2 regions of the Bacillus sp. z14 (2026) genome follow, and region 2 is predicted to be linked to the other one. Evidence: predicted binding sites of a transcription regulator. Region 2 holds the regulator's gene; the other holds the start of a gene.
The links. Region 2 encodes LexA, which represses DNA repair genes until DNA is damaged. Its sites were predicted from a motif close to CGAACATATGTTCG; they were not measured.
Positions count from the first base shown of each region.

Region 1: the regulator LexA is predicted to act here: its motif matches at 2,087-2,100, upstream of recA (recombinase RecA).

Region 1 is NZ_JBZFQK010000002.1:731,504-735,043, forward strand. It holds gene pgsA (CDP-diacylglycerol--glycerol-3-phosphate 3-phosphatidyltransferase) at 72-650, shown strand; gene AC4G3O_RS09640 (competence/damage-inducible protein A) at 694-1,941, shown strand; gene recA (recombinase RecA) at 2,200-3,243, shown strand.
Region 2 is NZ_JBZFQK010000009.1:18,622-22,161, reverse strand. It holds gene AC4G3O_RS17955 (helicase-related protein) at 1-1,547, shown strand, start outside; gene lexA (transcriptional repressor LexA) at 1,751-2,377, opposite strand; gene yneA (cell division suppressor protein YneA) at 2,531-2,854, shown strand; gene AC4G3O_RS17940 (YneB family resolvase-like protein) at 2,924-3,540, shown strand, end outside.

The DNA of each region.
Region 1 (3,540 bases), on a different contig from region 2:
TCATCAATGGATGGCCTTCTCTCGTCTATCCTTTTATAAATAAAATTTAAAAGTAAAGTGAGGAACATCAAGTGAATTTACCGAACAAGATAACGATTTCCAGAATTTGCATGATCCCTGTGTTTATGATTATCATGCTTCCATCCATTGATTGGGGAACGTGGGTGATTAACGATGTGGAGTTGCCTATCTCTCATTTTGTTGGAGCTATCATTTTTATCATTGCTTCCACTACTGATTGGATTGATGGATATTATGCTAGAAAACATAATCTGGTCACAACCCTTGGAAAGTTTCTTGATCCGTTGGCAGATAAACTTCTTGTATCTGCAGCATTAATTATCCTTGTAGGATACGAGTTGGCCCCTGCTTGGATTGTTATTTTAATTATCAGCCGTGAATTTGCGGTAACAGGTCTTCGCCTGGTTCTAGCCGGTGAAGGTGAAGTGGTTGCAGCGAATCAATTGGGTAAAATTAAAACATGGACTCAAATCATAGCTATAGCTGCATTACTATTGCATAATCTACCATTTGCGTGGATTAATTTCCCGTTTGCTGATATAGCTCTTTACGTAGCCTTATTCTTTACTCTATGGTCTGGCTGGGATTACTTTGCTAAGAATAAACATGCGTTTTTAAATTCTAAATAAGGGTATCATTCTAAATATAACTTGTTAAATGGCGGGTGACAGAATGAATGCAGAATTAATAGCGGTAGGCTCTGAGTTATTACTTGGACAGATTGCAAATACCAATGCTCAGTTTATATCAAAAAGCCTGGCAGAGATAGGTATTAACGTATATTACCATACAGTAGTTGGGGATAATCCTGTACGATTAAAAAAGGCTATTGAAATTGCAGAATCCCGAGCAAATCTCATAATATACACTGGTGGGTTGGGACCAACAAAGGATGATATAACAAAAGAAGTTGTAGCTGCCCATATAGGTAAAACATTAATAACAGACCAAAAAGCTATGGAAAATATTGAAGAATATTTCAAGAAAATAAAACGGGTGATGACAGAAAACAACCGGAAGCAAGCATTGGTTATTGGAGGATCGGAAGTATTCCCTAATCAAAATGGAATGGCTCCCGGAATGGTTGTGTCTCATGGGGATATTCTTCACATTTTATTACCAGGTCCTCCAAGTGAAATGCAGCCAATGCATCAAAATTTTGCAGTTCCTTATCTTTTGAGATTAATGGACAGAGTGGAGCGTATAGATTCCCGAGTCCTCCGTTTCTTTGGTATTGGGGAATCACAGCTTGAAACAGAAATAGAAGATTTACTGGATCAGCAAAGTAATCCGACAATAGCGCCTCTTGCCTCAGATGGAGAGGTAACTCTTCGTATTACAGCTAAACATGAATCTATTGAAGAAGCTGACAAACTATTAAAAGAGACAGAAGAAAAAATTCTTTCGCGTGTGGGAGAATATTTTTACGGATATGATGATGCGACTATTATGACTGAACTTATCAATCTTTTAAAAGAAAATGAGCTTACAATATCGGCAGCAGAAAGCTTAACCGGCGGAATGTTTCAGGAAAAAATGACGGATATACAGGGAGCCGGTTTAATCCTTAAGGGCGGTATTGTTGTTTATACCAATGAAGCAAAGGAAAAGCTTTTGAAGGTCGAACAATCAACCATCGACCAATATGGAGTTGTCAGTGAGCAATGTGCTATGGAAATGGCTGATAATATTAAAGCCATGCTCCAATCTGATATTGGGATTAGTTTTACTGGAGTAGCTGGACCAGATGAATTGGAAGGTCATCCGGTAGGGACTGTTTATATCGGTATAGCCATTTCCGGTCAGAAAACGTACGCAAAGAGATTGGACTTAGGCGGTATGCGTGAGGTTAATCGGGTAAGAAGCATGAAGTATGGCTGTCATTTTCTTATCCGAAAGTTGAGAGAGTTATATGCATAATAGAAAACCCCAACTTATATGGTTGGGGATTTCTATTGTTTATAAAATTGAGATAATTTTAGTTTTACTTTAATTACTGCTAAAAGCATTCTGTTTGCTAGAGAGTTTCTTTAAATTTATTAGCAAAATTACCATTAAAACAATACGAATAAACGTTCGCTTTTTTACTTGTTAAATGGGGACAGATGAGGTATAGTATAAATAAGTTCTAAATTATACATGTAATGTTTTTATATAGATATGGGGAGGAAATAAACTGTGAGTGAACGTCAAGCTGCGCTCGATATGGCGCTAAAACAAATTGAAAAGCAATTTGGTAAAGGTTCAGTAATGAAGCTGGGGGAAAGAGCAGACAGAAAGGTTTCTACCATTCCAAGTGGTTCGCTTGCTCTTGATTCAGCCCTCGGTGTGGGTGGATATCCAAGAGGTAGAATAATTGAGATTTATGGACCGGAGAGTTCCGGTAAAACGACAGTAGCTTTACATGCAATTGCTGAAGTACAGGCACAGGGTGGACAAGCAGCATTTATTGATGCAGAACATGCTTTAGATCCGGCATATGCACAAAAGCTTGGCGTAAATATAGATGAATTATTACTTTCCCAACCAGATACAGGTGAACAGGCATTGGAAATTGCTGAGGCGCTTGTACGAAGTGGTGCAATTGATATTATCGTTGTTGACTCAGTGGCTGCTTTAGTACCAAAAGCTGAGATTGAAGGTGAAATGGGAGATTCTCATATGGGTCTACAAGCCCGTTTAATGTCTCAGGCTCTTCGTAAACTTTCTGGATCCATTAATAAATCTAACACCATAGCAATCTTTATCAACCAAATCCGTGAGAAGATTGGTGTTATGTTTGGTAACCCAGAAACAACTCCAGGTGGTCGTGCTCTTAAGTTCTATTCTACGGTTCGCCTTGAAGTAAGACGTGCAGAACAACTGAAACAGGGAAATGATATTGTAGGGAACAGGACTAAAGTAAAGGTTGTTAAAAATAAAGTGGCTCCACCTTTCAAAGTGGCAGAACTTGATATTATGTATGGTGAGGGTATTTCCAAAGAAGGAGAAATCATCGACATTGGTTCTGAATTGGATATTATTGAAAAGAGTGGGTCTTGGTACTCATATAATGGAGATCGCTTAGGACAGGGAAGAGAGAATGCGAAGCTCTTCTTAAAAGAAAATCCAGATGTTCGGGATGAAATTTCCATTAAAATCCGCTCAGCCTATGGATTAAACGGTGAAGCGAAAGTGGTTGAAGCAGCAGAGGAAATGGATAAATTTGATTTACCTGAATAAGTAGTTTGTAATGGGCAAACCTGATTATGGGTTTGCTCTTTCTATAGGTGGGCCTCAGGGTGTGTTTTATTATAAATTTAGCTGTTTCTGAAGAGAATCATGAAAGAAATAATATTTAGGTAGTATAGTGACTGGCAGAGTATGATCAATCAGTAAGTGTTGTTTGAGAAAAATCTATAACTTTATTAGAAAAGATGCGAAAAACAAATAATTTCTTCGGCTTTTGTACTTTTACTCAACTTAATGGGAAGCGGCTGTCTTAAAGTGGAGAGTATTATTAGAAACTATGACCTAGGT
Region 2 (3,540 bases):
TGAGGAAACAGGAAGAAATAAAACAAAAGAAACTGGATGATATTTTTGGAGTTGAATACAAAACAACCGTTTATAGTAACACTAAATATATTCTGCATATAGGAGAAACAAATACCGGTAAAACCTATCAGGCGTTAAATAGATTAAGGGAAGCTGCATCAGGTATATACCTGGCACCTTTAAGGCTATTGGCACTTGAAGTATATGAAACGCTTAAAAACAACGGGATTGCCTGTGCATTAAAGACAGGTGAAGAAGAAAAGGATATTGCAAATGCCACGCATTATTCCTGCACAATTGAAATGTTTACCGAGAAAGATGAATTCGATGTCATGGTTATAGACGAAGCGCAAATGATCGCAGATAAAGATCGTGGGTTTTCTTGGTTTAGAGCTATTAATAAAGCGCGTGCTCGGGAAGTTCACATCATAGGCAGTCACAACTCTAAAAGGATGATTTTGAATCTGCTTCAGGGAAATGATATAGAAATTCATGAATACAAACGGGATATACCGCTTATTGTAGAGAAAAAACCTTTTAAGATTGAACATGCCAAGGCAGGGGATGCTTTGATTGTATTTTCTCGAAATAAAGTGCTTCAAACCGCTTCAAAGCTGGAGAGAAACGGCCATAAAGTAAGTGTAATCTATGGAAGTATGCCTCCTGAGACAAGAGCTAAACAAATTCAGAGGTTCATTAACAGGGAGACGCGAGTGATTGTATCTACAGATGCTATCGGGATGGGGCTCAATCTACCGATTAGGCGGGTCGTTTTTCTCGAAAATGATAAATTTGATGGCACGAGAAGGCGTTTATTGACCTCTCAGGAAGTAAAGCAGTTAGCAGGACGTGCCGGCCGTAAAGGTATATATAATGAAGGGAGAGTTGCATTTACTGATCAAATTGGTTTAATGAAAAGGTTGTTGAATGGTGAAGACCGGCCAATCAGTACATTTACAATAGCTCCTACACAGGGTGTATTTGAACGCTTTAAACGTTATCACTCCAGCTTTGATCAATTCTTTGAATTATGGGATGAATTTAAAAATCCTGCCGGAACAACAAAAGCACCGCTTAATCAGGAAAAAGCTTTATATCATTTAATTCGCCATGAACAAATAGAAGGACGAATGTCGATAACTGATTTATACGGTTTTCTGCATTTACCTTTTTCAGCGAATGAGGAGAGCCTCGTTAATCAATGGCTCTATAATATGAAAGCCATTGTGGATCGAAGAGAATTGAGAGAGCCTTTAATAAAGAAAGATTCCTTGGATGAACTTGAATTATCTTATAAATCAGTAGGATTGCATTTATTGTTTTTGTATAAATTAGATCGAAGAAGTGAAACGGTCTATTGGGAGCGAGTAAGAGAAGAAATCAGTTCAGATGCACATAATCAGTTAAGAAAAGGGGTTAAAAAATATCAAACAAAGTGTCGGTCATGCAATAAGCCGTTAAGCTGGAATTATCCATTTGCTATTTGCCAGTCGTGTTATGAAGAGAGTAAACGATCAAGATACTATTACAAAGGATGGGATATATAGGACCTTCAAGCTTGCAATCAAAATGGTTGCAAGCTTTTTTGTATCACATAATAATATTATGTAAACAACGAGATAAATAAAAGTATTAATCTATTTATAAAATGGAATATGCCAATCTTAAATGCATATGTTTAATAGAGAAAATAGAGATAATAGATTTTAAACACAAAAGTAGAACCGGCTGAAAGCCGGTCCCAACGTTCTTATTGAATATTTCTGTATAACCCGATCACTTTGCCAAGGATGCTGACATTTTGTAGAATGATAGGCTCGAGCATAGAATTTTCAGGCTGCAGACGGAAATGAGTATCTTCTTTAAAGAAACGTTTAACGGTAGCTTCATCATCTTCAGTCATGGCTACGACAATTTCACCGTTGTTTGCTGTATGCTGCTGGCGAACAATTACATAGTCACCGTTAAGTATTCCAGCTTCAATCATACTGTCGCCCATAATTTCTAGCATAAACACATTTTCATCGGCAGGAGCCATATGCTCAGGCAGAGGGAAGTATTCTTCTATATTTTCGATAGCTGTAATAGGCTGCCCTGCAGTTACTTTCCCGATTAATGGTACATTAACTGAATTTGTTTTTGGAATATGGTCATGTGGATCCATATCCAGGATTTCAATAGCACGTGGTTTGGTAGGATCTCGTCTGATGAGTCCTTTGCTTTCCAATCGCGCTAAGTGACCATGAACCGTGGAACTAGAAGCCAGTCCGACTGCTTCGCCAATTTCTCGAACGGAAGGCGGATAGCCCTTCGTTTTTACTTCTTCTTTAATATATAGCAAAATATCCTGTTGCCGTTTGGATAATTTAGTAGTCATCTCCCGCACCTCTTTTAGCTTTTCTTGTTTTTAGTATATCATTTCCTGTTTAACAGTACAAACATAAGTTCGTTTTTTGTATTGACACAAAACGTTTGTTCGGTTTATACTTGATTTATATTAAACGAACATACATTCGATGGGGGTTTATTTATGAAAAAATTATGGACTTCTTATAATTATTCCATCTTGTTTTTTATCGGTCTTTTCTTATTAATAACTACAATGATAGTAACAAATATTGAAGCACCAAAAGACGATTATCAACAAATCACGGTTAAAAAAGGAGATACAGTTTGGGATATGGCTGAACGTTTTGACGGCAGCGAAATGACACAGACTGAATTTGTCTCTTGGGTTCAGGAACATAATGACTTGCACATTAATCATTTAAAGGAAGGGCAAACGATTGTGATTCCTGTAAAGAAAATGAACGAAAATACAGAAATGCTACACTTAGCAGATTCTGATAAATAACTATATAATCAGTAAGGTCGGGAATGTTTCCCGGCCTTATCTATATGTAAAGAAGAATGGTGAGAGAAAATGAAGGTTGGAATTTATTGCAGAGTCAGCACAGATAAAAGTTCACAGGAAACATCACTGGAAAGGCAGGAGCAGGAGTTAACAAGACTGGCTGCCATAAAGGGGTTCGAGGTGGTAATAATCGAGAAAGAACAAGCCAGTGGATATGATTTAGAACGAGAAGGCATTCTAATCTTGCTGGAAAAAATGAAAAATAGAGAAATCGAGGGTCTCTTGATTCAGGATGAAACAAGACTGGGCAGAGGAAATGCCAAGATTGCTCTATTACATTGCATCTATAAAGAAGGGGTTAAATTATATACGGTTACTCATAATGGTGAGCTTGAGGTTTCTGAAACAGATGCCATGCTTTTGCAAATCATCAGTATAGTAGAGGAATATCAGCGAAAATTACAAAACAGTAAAATCAGAAGAGGGATGAAACGAGCAATTGAAAATGGATATAAACCACAAAGAAATTTAGCAAATCAACATCTTGGAGGCGGAAGAGAAAGGTCAGAGGTACCTTTACAGGAGGTTATTGAGCTGCGTATTAAAGGATTAACATTTGCTGAAATTACGGAGAATTTAAACAGAAAAGGCTATGATCTCTCAAAAGCCACCATTCATCGAAGATA